2 regions of the Variovorax sp. PAMC26660 genome follow, and region 1 is predicted to be linked to the other one. Evidence: riboswitches for the same ligand, from Rfam matches in the RefSeq annotation. Region 1 holds a riboswitch; the other holds the start of a gene.

Region 1 (7,631 bases):
CAATGGCGATCTCCGGGTCATCCCAGGCAATGCAACGCTCGTTGGCCGGCGAGTAATAGTCTGTCGTCTTGTACAGAAAATCAGCGGTGTCGCTCAGCACGAGAAAACCGTGTGCGAAGCCCTTGGGCACCCAGAACTGCTTGTGGTTTTCTTCGCTCAGTTCCTGTGACACCCATTGCCCGAAGGTTGGCGACTTGCGCCGAATGTCCACAACCACATCGAGCACCGCGCCACGCACCACACGCACCAGCTTCCCCTGCGGCTGCTGAATCTGATAATGCAGCCCCCGCAAAACCCCCTTCACAGAGCGCGAATGGTTGTCCTGGACAAATTCGACATGCTTGCCGACGGCGTCGTCGAAAGCCTTCTGGTTGAAGCTCTCGAAGAAGAAGCCGCGTGCGTCGCCGAACACCTTAGGTTCGATCACCAGCACGTCAGGAATAGCGGTGGGCGTTACCTTCATGACCGCACCTTGTCGTTCAGCAGGTGCTTGAGGTATTTGCCGTAACCGCTCTTTTCGAGAGGGGCTGCGAGCGCCTCGAGCTGCTCAGTGGTGATGAAGCCATTGCGCCACGAAATTTCTTCGGGACATGCAATCTTGAGCCCCTGCCGATGTTCCAACGTGGCAATGAACTGCCCCGCCTCGAGCAGGCTGTCGTGCGTGCCGGTGTCGAGCCACGCATAGCCGCGCTGCATGATCTGCACGTTCAGTTGATCGCGATCAAGGTACTCCTGGTTGACCGCCGTGATCTCCAGCTCGCCGCGCGCACTGGGCTTCACAGCCTTGGCGATGTCGACCACCTGGTTGTCGTAGAAGTACAGCCCCGTCACCGCATAGCTGCTCTTGGGCTTCAGCGGTTTTTCTTCGATGCTGCTGGCCTTGCCCTTGGCATCGAACGCGACCACGCCATAGCGCTCCGGGTCCTGCACGTGATAGGCGAACACGGTTGCCCCCGACGTCTTTGCATCCGCATCGGCGAGCAGATGAACGAAATCATGACCGTAGAAAATGTTGTCGCCCAGCACCAGTGCGCTAGGCGAATTGCCCACGAACTTGTCGCCGATGATGAACGCTTGCGCCAGCCCGTCCGGACTCGGCTGCACCGCGTACTGCAGGTTGATGCCCCACTGGCTTCCGTCCCCCAGCAACTGCTGAAACCGCGGCGTGTCCTGCGGCGTGCTGATGATCAGAATGTCGCGCATGCCGCCCAGCATCAACGTACTGAGCGGGTAGTAGATCATCGGCTTGTCGTACACCGGCAGCAGCTGCTTGCTGAGCGCCAATGTCGCGGGGTGCAGGCGAGTGCCCGAGCCACCGGCCAGGATGATGCCTTTGCGTTGAGTTGTGGTCATGCGTTTCTTCTCGTGTGAATCTCAGAGCGTCTCGCGCAGCATGCGCGCAACGCCTTCCTGCCAAGGCGGCAGGCGCAGCCCGAAGGTGGTCTGCAGCTTGGTGGTGTCGAGGCGCGAGTTGTGCGGCCGCGTAGCGGGCGTCGGAAACGCGCTGGTGGGTACGGCTTCGACGGCCTGCGGCCCGGCCTTGAGTTCGACACCGGCCTGCTGCGCCATCTCAAGCACGAATCTCGCATAGCCGTACCACGATGTCTCGCCACCCGCGATCGCGTGATAGAGGCCTGCCTTGGCCGGGTCCTGCAGCGTGGAGCGAATGGCGTGCGCCGTCACGTCGGCCAGCAGCTCTGCCCCGGTGGGCGCGCCGAACTGGTCGTCGATGACGGTCAACCGGTCACGTTCCTTGGCGAGCCGCAGCATGGTCTTGGCAAAGTTGCCGCCGCGCGCGGCGTAAACCCAACTGGTGCGAAAGATCAGATGCCTGGCGCAGTGCGCAGCCACCAATTGCTCGCCTTCGAGCTTGGTCTGTCCATACACGCTGAGCGGACCGGTCGCATCGTCTTCCTTCCAGGGCTTGCTGCCGCTGCCATCGAAAACGTAGTCGGTGGAGTAGTGAACCATCAGCGCACCGATCTGCTGTGCGGCCTCGGCCACCACGCCCGGTGACGTGGCATTCAGCTTGCGCGCAAAGTCGGGCTCGCTCTCGGCCTTGTCGACAGCGGTATGCGCTGCTGCATTGACGACCACGTCAGGACGCACCTTGAGCACCGTCTCGGCCAGTTGCTCGGGACAGCTGAAGTCGGCATTGAAATCTGTGCTGTCGAAATCAAGCGCGACCAATTCACCCAATGGCGCCAGGCTGCGCTGCAGCTCCCAACCGACCTGCCCACCCTTGCCCAGCAACAACAACTTCATGCAGCAGCCTTCGCGTCGTATTGCTTCTCCACCCATTCACGGTACGCGCCGCTTTGCACATTGCGCACCCATTCGCCGTTCGCGAGATACCACTCGACGGTCTTGCGAATGCCGGTGTCGAAGGTGTCTGCGGGCTTCCAGCCGAGTTCGCGCTCGATCTTGCGCGCATCGATGGCGTAGCGGCGGTCGTGCCCCGGGCGGTCGGTGACGTAGGTGATCTGCTCCTTGTACGGCTTGCCATCCGCCTTGGGGCGCAGTTCGTCGAGCAGCGCACACACGGTATTGACGATCTCGATGTTCGGCTTCTCGTTCCAGCCGCCGACGTTGTAGGTTTCACCCAGCTTGCCAGCTTCGAGCACCCGACGGATGGCGCTGCAGTGATCCTTCACGTAGAGCCAGTCGCGCACCTGCATGCCGTCGCCGTACACGGGCAGCGGCTTGCCGGCCAGCGCGTTGACGATCATCAGCGGGATCAGCTTCTCGGGAAAGTGGAACGGCCCGTAGTTGTTCGAGCAGTTGGTGGTCAGCACCGGCAGGCCGTAGGTGTGGTGCCAGGCGCGCACGAGGTGGTCGCTGGCGGCCTTGCTGGCCGAGTACGGGCTGTTGGGCTCGTACTTGTGTTCCTCGGTGAAGGCCGGGTCGGTCTTGGAGAGCGAGCCGTAGACCTCGTCGGTGGAGACGTGCAGGAAGCGGAAGGCCGCCTTCTGGTCGGCCGGCAGCGCACTCCAGAAACCGCGCACGGATTCGAGCAGGCGGAAGGTGCCCAGCACGTTGGTCTGGACGAAGTCTTCCGGGCCGTGGATCGAGCGGTCGACGTGCGATTCGGCGGCGAAATTCACCACGGCGCGCGGCTTGTGCTCGGCCAGCAGGCGGTCGAGCAGCGCGCTGTCGCCGATGTCGCCCTGCGCGAAGATGTGATTCGGGTTGCCCTTGAGCGACGCGAGCGTTTCCAGATTGCCCGCGTAGGTCAGTTTGTCGAGGTTCACGACCGGCTCGTCGCTGTTCGCGATCCAGTCGAGTACGAAATTGGCGCCGATGAAGCCAGCGCCGCCGGTAACCAGGATCATGGGGTCCCCTGTTGTTGTGAAACGATTTGCCCTTCGACAAACCAACAGGCGATTATCCCATCGGCCAGAGGGGCCCAAGCCGCAGGTTTGGCGCTGGCGCAAGCCCCGCCTACAATCGCCCCACTGCAGGAGAGCGGGCCACCCCGGTGGCCCTACCGAAGGCGCAAACTCCCATAAACGCTCAGGTCGGTCCGAACAAGGGATCTGTACTGCACCAACTGAAATGCCGTCTGGAGAGCCACCACGCCACGTGGTGCACCGAAGGAGCAAACCCGCTGCGGGTGCAGCAGGGTGAATCTCTCAGGTACCGAGGACAGGGGGAGCGGCAACTTGGACGGCGGTCGTCCGGTTGCTTGCTATTGATTAAATAGCACACCACGCCCGCCATTCAAGCGCTACAACCTCAAAGGTACTTGAAATGCGCGTGATCGTTCTTGGCGCCGGCCTGCTCGGCGTGACTTCGGCTTACTACCTCCAGCAACTCGGCCACGAAGTGACCGTCATCGACCGGCAGGCCACGCCCGCCGCCGAAACCAGCTTCGCCAACGGCGGGCAGATCTCGGTCAGCCATGCCGAACCCTGGGCCAACCCGAGTGCCCCGCTCAAGGTGCTGCAATGGCTGGGCAAGGAAGACGCCCCGCTGCTGTTTCGCATCCGCGCCGACATGCGCCAGTGGCTCTGGGGCCTGCAGTTCCTGCGCGAATGCACGCCAGCGCGCACCCGGCACAACATCGAGCAGATCGTCCGTCTGGGCACCTACAGCCGCGACACGTTGCAGCAGTTACGCCACGACACCGGCCTGAACTACGACCAGCGCACCCAGGGCATCCTGCATTTCTATACGACGCAGAAGGAATTCGACGGCGCCCTCAAGCCCGCCGAGCAGATGCGCGCCCTGGGCTGCGAGCGCCTCGTGATCTCCGCCGACGAAGCCGTGAAGCTCGAGCCCGCCCTCGCCCACATCCGCCCGCAACTGGCAGGCGCCACCTACACGGCCGAGGACGAATCGGGCGATGCCAACCGCTTCGCGCGCGAACTCGTGGGCCTGGCCGCTGCGGCCGGCGTCAAGTTCCTGATGAGCCACACGGTGACCGCCCTGCGTGAAGCCGGCGGCAGCATCGACCACGTCGAAGCCACCGACGCCGAAGGCCGTTTCCAGCGCATCCGCGGCGACGCCTTCGTGCTCGCGATGGGTTCGCTGAGTCCCCTGTATGCCGCGCCTCTCGGCATCCGCCTGCCGATCTACCCGGCCAAGGGCTACTCGGTGACGCTGCCGGTGAAGGATGCCTCGAAGGCCCACCAGGTCTCGCTGACAGATGACGAATTCAAGCTCGTGTTCTCGCGCTACACCTCCGAATCGGGCGACCGCCTGCGCATCGCCGGCACGGCCGAACTCAACGGCTACGACCGCGACCTGAACCGCGTGCGCTGCGAAGCCATCGTGCGGCGCGTCGAAGAGCTCTTCCCCGGCGCCGGCGACACCACGCAGGCGCAGTTCTGGACCGGCCTGCGCCCCGCCACACCGAGCAACGTGCCGCTGATCGGCAAGACCAAGCTGCCGAACCTGTACCTGAACACCGGCCACGGCACGCTCGGCTGGACGCATGCCTGCGGCTCGGGCAAGTCGATCGCGCGGATCGTGAGCGGGCTCGCGCCGGAAGTCGATTTCGCGTTCACGGGCATGCCGGCGCCCGCGCCGCGCGCACTGCAGCCAGCCTGAGCGCGTCGTTCTTCGCTCGCTCAGTCGTTGCTGGTGAACACCGTCAGCACGCCCGTGTACCCATACAGATGGTGCCGGGCGATCTCGCCTGCAGCGAAGAAGCCGACCAACGGCACGTCGCCCAGCGCGTGGCGCACGATCTGCAGTTCGGCACCCGGCGCGCCGAAATGCGGGCCGCCGCGCCCGGAGCAGCTCACGTACACCGCCCCCGCAATGCGCCGCGCCGGATGCGGTGCGGCCTCCGCCTCGCCCGCCGCGACGGCGCGTGCGGTGGCCAGCGTCTGCTCTTCCGGTTCCAGCTCCTCGCGGATTTCCGCGCAGATGCGCATCAGGTCGGCGCGCGCGGCCTGCGCATTGCGGCGGCAGAAGGTCAGGCGCATACCCGCTTCGGCGTTGTCGGCAATCGCGATGCCGCGCCGCGTCGGGTCAAGGCCGATGATGTGGCGCACCAGCACGTCGGCGCCCAGGTCGCCCGTACGGCGGATGCCGTCGCTGCCCGCGTCGGCCAGGCCGACCAGCGTGCTGCGCACCGCGTCGATGGCTTCCTGTGGACGGTCGAGTGACACCTGCAGATCGGCCAGCAGCACGTCGAGCGCAGGCTCGCCATCGAGCTTGAGCAGCAGGTTGCCGTCGGCCTCGGTGATCTCGCGCTCGCGCACGGCGCCTGAGCGCAGCGGCTGGCAGCCCTGCGTGACGCGCGACACCAGCCGCACGTCCTCGCCGAACACCACGCCCGAGAGGCCGCCCGAAAAAACACCACCCGCCGCGCCATGGCCGCGGATATTGCCGTTGCCGCCGACCGCGAACTGCAGCGCGCTGCCTCGGCCCGACGAGAGTCCGCCGAACAGGTAGCCGGTGTCGGTGCGGCCCGCCATCTCGGCGATCAGTTCCGACAGGTCAGGCGTGGCCGGGTCGGCATGCACGAGCGCGGTGTGCGCCTCGAAGCCGCTCATTTCTGAGTTGCCCAGCGGCGCCACGCCCGAGAACACGCGGTACTGGTCGCTCGGCAAGGCGCAGAGCATCAGGCTCATGCCGGGCTCGTCGAAGTACTCGGCGTTGTTGGCCGACACGCCGATGCCGACCGTGCCCGACCAGTCGGTCACTTCGGGCAGCTCGGCGCTCAGGTGGTCGAGGATTTCCTGCGCCTCGCTCGCATAGTGGTCGGTGATGTAGAGCAGCCCGAGCGTCGGCGAGGACGCGTAGTCAGGCAATGCCATCTGTGCGCGCAACTGGGCCAGCACAAGGCCGGCCGCCATGCGCCATTGCGGATGGGTGGCATGACCAGAGGGAAACAACTTCATGATGCGTGCCGACCCGTTCTCTTCAAAAAAAGTATGTGTATGACGTCAGCGCCGGCTGGCGGTTCGCTTGCGCGCGGCGGTCGACGTCTTTTTTTTGGCGGCGGGTGCCGCCGTCTTCTTCGCGGCAGCGGCAGGCTTGCGGGCGGCCGCTGCCGGCTTGCCCATCACCTTGCCGACCACATCGGCCAGCGGCTGGGCCATGGCTGGCACCTTGAGCTGGGCCGCATCTTGCAGCGCCGAGCTGGCGATCTGCTGGAACTGTTCGGTGAGCGAGCCCCACCACTGCATCGGATCGACCACGCCATCGGCGGCGGCGCCAGCCTTGGCCGAGGCCGGCTTGCTGCGCGGCTTCTTCGGCGACGGTGCTTCTTCAGGCTCGGCGTCGTCCTCGACTTCGGCCGGTTCAGGCTCAGGTGTTGCCGCAGCAGCCGCAGGTGCCGGCGCCATTGCAGCCGCCTGCTTGGTGAACGCGCTGGCGATGTCTTCCATCCGCACGTTCATGCCGCGCAGCGTCGACAGCGTCATCTTCTGCACTTCGAGCGCCTGGATCGTGGCCTTGAGCGCATGGCCGTTCTGTTCGAGCCAGTACTGGACGGTCTTGAGTTCCTGGATGCGCTTGTCGACCTCTTCCACGCTCAGCGTGGGCGCAACCCAGCTCGCGAGGCTTGGAATCCCGGGCACCGCGCCGGCGCCGGCACCCGCAGCGGCGCCCCCGGCGAGGTTCTTCAAGAAGTCGAATCCGGGGACGAATTGACTGAAGGCAAAGGGTGGGCTGGCGTTGCTCATGCAGGAGGTCTCCGGGTGGGTTTTCTTGTGTTGCCAGCTTACTCCAAGCCTTCGGCCTTTGGCCCGGCCTGAAATGGGCCTTTACCCGCCCGCTACCCCTCAAAGCTCGCTGCGGACCTTGCTGAAAACTTTCCAGAAAGTGGCGTCCTGCGATGTCGCGAAGTTGATCCGCATCATGGTGCTGGGCGGGCGCCGCGCATGGAACAGCGAGCCCGGCGCCAGCAGGTAGCCCTCGTCGAGCATGCGCTGAGTCATCGCGTCCGTATCGACACCCGTATCGACCCAGCCGAACAGCCCGGCCGGCTCCGACGCGAAGGTGCAGCCGTGCGACATCGCCAGCTTCACCGTGCGCGCCCGCGCGCCGTCGAGTCGGATGCGCACCCGCTCCGAATGCCTGCGCAATTGCCCCTGGTCGATGCACCACGACAGCGCCCGCTCGAACAGCGTGGGCGAGGTCAGCGTGGCCAGCAGCTTGGTTTCCAGCATCCGCTC
Region 2 (7,631 bases), 1.9 Mb from region 1:
TGCGTGCCGTAGTAGCCCTGGCCGATGAAGCTCTTGAACACCTTGTTCTTCGACGCCATCGCCTTCAGTTCGGCCAGCGCATCGGCTTCGGTCACCGGTGCGGGCAGGCGCATGGGCCTGGTGCGGCGGATGGCCGCGGGCACGATGCCGTCGATGAGTTCCGCCCGCGTCGCCGAGCCGATCACCGGCAGCATGCGCGCCTCGTCCGCCGCATCGATGCCGATGTGGCGGGCGAGAAATTCTTCGGCGTTCTCTAGTTCTTGCAAAGAGGGAAGGGCGGGAATCGGCATGGCGGTGAAGGCTTGGGGAGAAGAAGGAAAGGCGGGGGAACGCGGTGGATCAGGATTCGGCGGCGAACTTGTCGTAGGTGGCCGAGTCGAGCAGCGCGTCGAGTTGCGCGGGTTCGCTCAGCTTGACCTTGAAGAACCAGCCGCTGGCCAGCGGGTCGCTGTTGGCAAGCGACGGATCGGCGCGCAGCGCTTCGTTCACTTCGGTGATCTCGCCCGACACGGGCATGAACACGTCGGCGGCGGCCTTGACCGATTCGACGACGCCGGCGACTTCGCCTTGCGCAAAGGTCTTGCCGACTTCAGGCAGGTCGACGAACACCACGTCGCCCAGCGCGTCCTGCGCGTGCAGGGTGATGCCGACGGTGGCGGCACCGCCCTCGGCCAACACCCATTCGTGGTCCTTGGTGTACTTGATGCTCATGGGAAAACTCCTCGTGGAAAAAATGAATCGGGGTGCAGAGCCTAGCCGGGTCTGCAGTGTTCAGCCGCGGTAGTAGCGGGTCGGCACGAAAGGCATGGTCGAGACTTCCATCGGCACGGGCTTGCCGCGCACGATGGCCTGCACGCGCGTGCCGGGTTCGGCAAAGGCGGTGGCCACATAGCCCATGGCGATGCAGCGGTCGGCCGTCGGGCCGAGCAGGCCGCTGGTGACGACGCCGATGTCCTGGCCCTCGAAGGACTGCAGCACCGTGCCGTCGCGCACCGGAATGCGCTCGAGGGCGACAAGGCCCACGCGCTTGCGCTTGAGCGTGTCGTGGTCGGTGTGGCCGGCGGCCCCTGCCGTGACTGCGGCGAGCTGCGCCAGGATCTTGGCCGCGCCCGGAAAGCCGCCTTCGCGCGCGCCGCCCGCGCGGCGCACCTTCTGCATCGCCCAGTTGAGCGAGGCCTCGACCGGCGTGGTCGTGGTGTCGATGTCGTTGCCGTACAGGCACAGGCCGGCTTCGAGCCGCAGCGAATTGCGCGCACCGAGGCCGACGGGCTTGACCTCGGACTGGGCCAGCAGCAGGCGGGCCAGAGCGTCGGCATCTTTGGCGGCCACCGAAATCTCGAAGCCGTCTTCGCCGGTGTAGCCGCTGCGGGTGATGAAGGCGGCAATGCCGCCGATCTGCACCGCGCCGCCGGTCATGAACACGAAGCGCTCGATGCCGGGCGACAGCCGCGCCAGCGTGGCGGCGGCCTGCGGGCCTTGCAGCGCGAGCAGCGCGTGGTCGGGCAGGGGCTGAACGTCGCAGCGCGCGCCGATCTGGCGCTGGATGTGGGCGATGTCGTCCACCTTGCAGGCGCCGTTCACGATCACGAAGATCGAGCCGTTGCCTTCGTTGAAGAACATCAGGTCGTCCAGGATGCCGCCTTCGTCGTTCAGCAGCAGGCCGTAGCGCTGCTTGCCGGCGGGCAGGTCGATCACGTCGACCGGCATCAGGGTCTCGAAGGCGGCGGCCGCGTCGGGCCCGACCAGGCGCAACTGGCCCATGTGCGAAATGTCGAACAGGCCGGCCGCGTCGCGCGTGTGCTTGTGCTCGGCCATCAGGCCGGCGGGGTATTGCACCGGCATCGAGTAGCCGGCGAAGGGGACCATGCGGGCGCCGAGTTCCACGTGCAGGTCGTAGAGCGGCGTCTTGAGAAGTTGGGCGTCGGAAGCGGAGGAAGCGGCCACGGGGCACTCCAAAGGGGCAGTCGAAATCCATGGCTGCAACGCCACGGGCTACCCCTGCTGTCCTCTTTACCTGAGAGATTCGCCCCACGATCGGGGTTTGCTCCTTCGGTGGGCCGGTGCAATGCATGCAACGGCCTCTCTCCAGCAAGGAAACGCCGGTTTGCACTGGCGCCTTGTCAGTCCTTTTGCCTGAGCGTTCGGGAATCCCCTGCGCCTTCGGCGGCCCCGTCGTGCGGGGCTCTCTCCTGACCCGGGCGAGTGTAGTGGATCGCGCGGACCGCAGCTTCAGGCTTCAGTGCACGACCTCGGCCGGCGGCAGCAACCGGTCGATGCGCTCGCGCAGCGATTCGGCGCGCTCGGGGCCGGCGGTTTTCTCGATTTCGCTGAGCATCAGCGCGGCGATGGTCAGCATGGCCTCGCGGTCGCGGGCTTCGCGCAGGGCGTCGCGCATCTGCAGCGCGAACTTCGGATCGCGCCGCACGAACATGCGCTCGCAGATGTCGAACAGGAACATGCGCGTGGTTGCCAGCGAACGCTTGCCGTCGAAGGTGTCGGTGGAGGTTGCGATGCGGATCGGCTCGGCGGCGGCCAGCGGGGCGGGCTGCGCAGCCGCAGCGGCCTGGGCTGTCGCTTGCGCGGCGGCAACGGCGGCGGCGGCTTGCGGGTCTTCCAGATAGCCCCGCTGCACCAGCGTGTGGATCGCCTGCTCGGCTTCGCCACGGTTCGTGAAGAGCGGGCTGAAGTCGGTCAGCGAGCGCCGACCGTCGGCCATCAGCAGCAGCGCGCGCTCACGCTGGCTGAGCGTGCGCTGGCCGCCCTGGAGTTCGTCGCGCGCCTTGTCGGTCTTGGTGGGAAACATGGCAGCCACAGCTTTCGGAGGTCGAGGGCTGCAGCATCGTGGCCGGCGGTGACATCTTCATGAACCTATTTCCCTTACAGGGGAAAAATCGTCGCCGGCTCTTGGCGCGGGTCAGGCGCCGATGCTTTCCTTGCGGATCAGCCACTGGTTGCCCACGCGCTGCAGCTCCAGCGTCTTGCGGTCGGTGTGGTTCAGCTTGTCGGCGCGGTAGACCTGCTTGAAGCGGGCGCTGGCGGTCTGGCCGTTGACGCTGATCACCAGGTCGTCGATGGTCACGCTGATCTTCGACTTGCCCGTGATGCGGGCGCGGCGATCGGCTTCCCAGCGCTTGCGGTCCTGGTTGCGGGCTGGCGTGAAGTCGGGCGCGTAGGCTGCAAGGTAGCGGTCCACGTCGCGGGCGGACCAGGCTGCGGCCCAGGCGCGCACGGCGGTTTCCACTTCGGCGATGCCGGCAGTGGGCGCCGCCGCAGGTGCCGCGGCGGGTGCCGGTGCCGGCGTCGCTGCCGCAGGCGTTGCCGGGGCGGCTGGCGTCGTGGGCGCTGCCGGCGTGGCAGCAAAGGCTGCCGTGGACAGCAGGCCCCCGGCAAGAAGACAGGTGACGAATCGATTCATGGCGCGGTTTCCCTCTTTGTCAGTTATCAGCGTCGAACGCGACGCCGATTCTGGCAGTGAATCCGCTGTGGGCCGAACCGGCGCCCGTTCAGGCGGTCGCGGCCCCTTCGAGGTCGACCGGCGCGATCACCGGTGCCCGGTTGCGCAGCCGCAAGGCCAGCACGGTCGCGACGCACAGCACGCAGAGCACCGCGGTCAGCGTGACACCCAGGCCGCGCGCATCCGACAGCATGCCGAACAGCGGCGACACCAGCCCGCCCACCGACAGCGCCAGCCCGAGCGTGATGCCGCTGGCCGTGGCCGGGTTGCGCGGCAGGTAGTCCTGCGCCAGCGTGACCTGAGCCGCGAACGGCAGGAACATCGCCAGGCCGAGCAGCGCGGTACAGGCCAGCGCCCAGCCGGCCGTCGGCGCGAGCACAAGGCATGCAAGGGCCGGCAATGCCAGCAGGTAGCCGCTGCGGATCGTGCCCATGCGGCCGAGGCGGTCGCCGAGCCAGCCGCCGAGCAGCACGCCCACCGCACCCGAGGCGGTGAAGCAGGTGAGTGCCGCAGCGCCCTGGAAGGTGGTGCCATGCAGGTCACGCGTGATGCGCAGCGAGAGCATCGACAGCACCGTCACATAGGGAATCGACCAGCCCACGATGGTTGCCACCAGCAGGCTGAAGGCGCGCCAGTCGTTATGGGGCTTCAACAGCTCGCTGCCGGCCTGCTTCCTGGCTAACGCTGCCGCTGCGGCGCCCGCGCCGCGCCGCGCATTGGCCACCACCCACACCACGCCCATCGCCACCGCCGGCACGCCCAGCAGGTAGCTGCGCGACAGGCCACCGCCGCCGACCACCGTGGCCGCCAGCACCGGCGCGAACGAGGCGCCGATGGTGCCGCCCACCGAGAACACGCTCATCGCCTTTTGCGACGCGCCGCCGGCCGCGCGCGCCGCCACCGTCGCGGGCGGGTGGTACGCCGCAATGCCCAGCCCGCACAGCGCAATGGCGATCCAGGTCAGCAGGTAGCTCTGGCTGATGCCCGCCAGCACCACGCCCAGCGCCGCCACCAGAAAGCCCACCGGCACCAGCCAGCTGCGCGGATGGCGGTCGGCGTACAGGCCGAACAGCGGCTGCACCACGCTCGACAGCCCGGTGGCCGCCAGCATCAGCCCGCTCACGGCCGTGTAGCTGTAGCCGCGTTCCAGCACCATGAAAGGCAGCAGGGCGGGCACGAGGCCCTGATAGAGGTCATTGACGGCATGGGTGCCGGTGAGCAGCCCGAGTCGGCGCTTGTTCATTCGATCGCTTCCTTGATTGATTTCCTGAGAGGAAAGGCATCGTAGGAAGGCGTGCGAAGATGTTCTCGCTACGAATCAACAAGCATCGTCGAGAAATGGACAAACTGAATCTGCGCCCCGAACAAGGCGAGTCGACCCCGCGGGCCGTCGCGGTGCTGGCGACCGACCCCGATGGCGACGCCTTCATTCCGCCGCACACGCACCGGCGCGGCCAGCTCATCCATGCGATCTCGGGTGTGATGATCGTCGGCGCCGTGGCCGGCAGTTGGGTGGTGCCGCCCGGTCGTGGCGTCTGGGTGCCGCCGGGCATGGAGCACCAGATCCGCATGGCGGGCGAGGTGAAGATGCGCACCGTCTTCGTCGAGCCCGGCACGCGCGCCGACATCGGGCGCGAGTGCCGCGTGATCCGCGTGGGCGCATTGCTCAGGCAACTGATCGTCACGGCCGTGTCGCTGCCGCTGGACTACGCGCCGGGCAGCCGCGACGAGCGCGTGATGGAGCTGATCCTCGATGAGATCGAGGCCGCGCCCGCGCTGTCGCTGCACGTGCCGATGCCGCGCCACGCCCGGCTGGCGGTGCTGTGCGAGGAACTGGTGCGCGACCCGTCGCTGCCCGCGACGCTCGACGACTGGGCGCTGCGGCTGCACATGAACACGCGCACGCTGGCGCGCCTGTTCCAGCGCGAGACCGGCATGAACTTCGGCGCGTGGTGCCGGCAGGCGCGGCTGTTGTTGAGCCTGCCGCAACTGGCGGCGGGTGCGTCGATCCTGGAGGTGGCGTTGGCGCATGGCTACGAGAGCCCGAGCGCCTTCACCGCGATGTTCCGGCGCACGCTGGGCATGCCGCCCAGCGTGTACCTGCGCCGCGACTACTTGGCGTAGACCAGGTCGCGCAGCGCCAGCGAGACCCACGGCACGTAGGTGATCACCATCAGGCACGCCATGATCACCAGCACGAAAGGCACGAGGTGCTTGACGATGCGGTCCAGCGATATGCGCGCCACGGTGCAGGCCGCGAACAGGTTCACGCCGAAGGGCGGCGTGATCATGCCCAGGGCCAGGTTCACCACCATGATCAGCCCGAAGTGCACCGGGTCGATGCCGAAGTGCACCGCCACCGGCGCCAGGATCGGCGCGAGCACGATGATCGCCGCGCTGGTCTCGATGAACATGCCGATCACGAACAGCGCCGCGTTCACGCCCAGCAGGAACATCGCCGGCGACTTCAGCACTTCCTGCAGCCAGTGGCCAATGGCGTCGGGCACGCCCGCGCGGGTGATCAGGAACGCGAACAACCCCGCGTTGGCGATGATGAACATGATCACCGCCGACGACATCACCGACTTGCGCAAGATCGTGTACAGGTCCTTGGGCTTGATCTCGCGGTAGATCACCATGCCCACCACCAGCGCGTAGAACACCGCCACGGCGGAGGCCTCGGTCGGCGTGAAGACGCCGCCGTAGATGCCGCCAAGGATGATCACCGGCATCAACAGCGCCCAGCCGGCCTGCCACAGCGCGCGGCCGAAGGGCATGCGGCCTTCGCCGTCGGTCTTGCCCCAGCCCTTCCACTTGCAGTAGACCCACACGAACAGCATCAACGCCAGGCTGATCAGGATGCCGGGGCCGAAGCCCGCAATGAACAGCTCGCCGATGGACACTTCGGCGCTCACGCCGTAGAGGATCATCGGGATCGACGGCGGAATGATCACGCCCAGCTCCGCGCTCGTGGCCTGCAGGGCCGCTGCGTACGAGGTGGGGTAGCCGTGCTTGATGAGCGCCGGGATCAGGATGGCGCCGATCGCGAAGGTGGTGGCCACCGACGAGCCCGAGACCGCCGCGAAGATCATGCAGGTGAGCACGCAGGTCATTGGCAGGCCGCCCTGCACACCGCCCACGATGCTCTTGGCGAACTCCACCAGCCGGCGCGAGATGCCGCCGGTTTCCATCAGGTTGCCGGCCAGGATGAAGAACGGAATGGCCGCCAGCGGAAACTTGTTGATCGAATTGAACATCTCCTTCACGGAGATCAGCATGTTGGCGTTCGACACCTGGATGCCCAGGATCGACGCCAGCCCGATGGAAACCGCCACCGAGACCGACAGTGCAAAACACAGCACCATCGTTGCGACCATCATCACACTCATTGCGCGGTCTCCAGTTCGAGCCGCTTCGGGTCGAGAAAATTACCAATGATGCCGAACACGCAGAACAGCGAACCCACCGGCAGCGCCAGGTACGACCACATCATCGAGAGGCTTTCGAGGCCGGCCATCGACTGCACGCGCCCGCGCATGGCGTAGTCCCAGCCCCACCACAGCACGATCAGCATCAGCGCCAGCGCGGCGATGCTCACCACCGCGTCGAGCACGCGGCGCATGCGCGGCGGGCTCCAGCGGTAGAGCACGTCCACGCTCACCATCGCGCCCTGCCGAAACGCCATCGGAATGCCAAGGAACACCATCCAGATGAGGCTCACGCGGATCAGGATCTCGCTCCATTCGGCCGGTTGTTCCAGCACGAAGCGGGTGACGATCTGGAACACGCCCAGGGCCGATGCAACGACCAGCATCAGGCAGGCCAGGACCATCGAGACGCCGGTGGTCCAGCGCTCGATGCCAAGGAATCGTTCTTTCACTTGTAGTCGCGGATCTTGTCGAGATTGGCCTTGCCGAAATCCTTCTCGAACTGGGCGTTGACCGGCGCGAGCGCGGCGACGAACCTGGCCTTGTCGACGTTGTCGATCACAGTCATGCCCTTGGCGCGCAGATCGGCCACACCCTTGGCATCGTCCTCGTCGACACGCGCGCGGTTGGCTTTCGTGCCTTCCTTGGCGGCGTCGAGGAAGGCTTGCTTGTCGGCTGCGCTGAGCTTGTCGAAGCTCGCCTTGTTCATCACGAAGATGCAGGGCGAGTACACGTGGCCCGTGAGCGAC

The links. Region 1 has a riboswitch for glycine ahead of H7F35_RS15825 (D-amino acid dehydrogenase). Riboswitches for the same ligand answer to the same signal wherever they lie in the genome.
Region 2: linked by a shared signal. The riboswitch ahead of gcvT (glycine cleavage system aminomethyltransferase GcvT) and the one ahead of H7F35_RS15825 (D-amino acid dehydrogenase) in region 1 are both predicted to bind glycine.

The regions. Positions count from the first base shown of each region.
Region 1 is NZ_CP060295.1:3,318,361-3,325,991, reverse strand. Features, by position in the region: gene rfbC (dTDP-4-dehydrorhamnose 3,5-epimerase) at 1-463, opposite strand, end outside; gene rfbA (glucose-1-phosphate thymidylyltransferase RfbA) at 460-1,353, opposite strand; gene rfbD (dTDP-4-dehydrorhamnose reductase) at 1,375-2,265, opposite strand; gene rfbB (dTDP-glucose 4,6-dehydratase) at 2,262-3,332, opposite strand; glycine riboswitch at 3,449-3,549, shown strand; glycine riboswitch at 3,553-3,659, shown strand; gene H7F35_RS15825 (D-amino acid dehydrogenase) at 3,751-5,052, shown strand; gene H7F35_RS15820 (FIST C-terminal domain-containing protein) at 5,073-6,353, opposite strand; gene H7F35_RS15815 (PhaM family polyhydroxyalkanoate granule multifunctional regulatory protein) at 6,399-7,139, opposite strand; gene H7F35_RS15810 (PLP-dependent aminotransferase family protein) at 7,239-7,631, opposite strand, start outside.
Region 2 is NZ_CP060295.1:5,225,570-5,233,200, forward strand. Features, by position in the region: gene gcvP (aminomethyl-transferring glycine dehydrogenase) at 1-290, opposite strand, end outside; gene gcvH (glycine cleavage system protein GcvH) at 340-711, opposite strand; gene gcvT (glycine cleavage system aminomethyltransferase GcvT) at 772-1,944, opposite strand; glycine riboswitch at 1,992-2,099, opposite strand; glycine riboswitch at 2,112-2,202, opposite strand; gene H7F35_RS24670 (hypothetical protein) at 2,237-2,803, opposite strand; gene H7F35_RS24675 (DUF4440 domain-containing protein) at 2,915-3,415, opposite strand; gene H7F35_RS24680 (MFS transporter) at 3,504-4,697, opposite strand; gene H7F35_RS24685 (AraC family transcriptional regulator) at 4,793-5,578, shown strand; gene H7F35_RS24690 (TRAP transporter large permease) at 5,566-6,843, opposite strand; gene H7F35_RS24695 (TRAP transporter small permease) at 6,840-7,334, opposite strand; gene H7F35_RS24700 (TRAP transporter substrate-binding protein) at 7,331-7,631, opposite strand, start outside.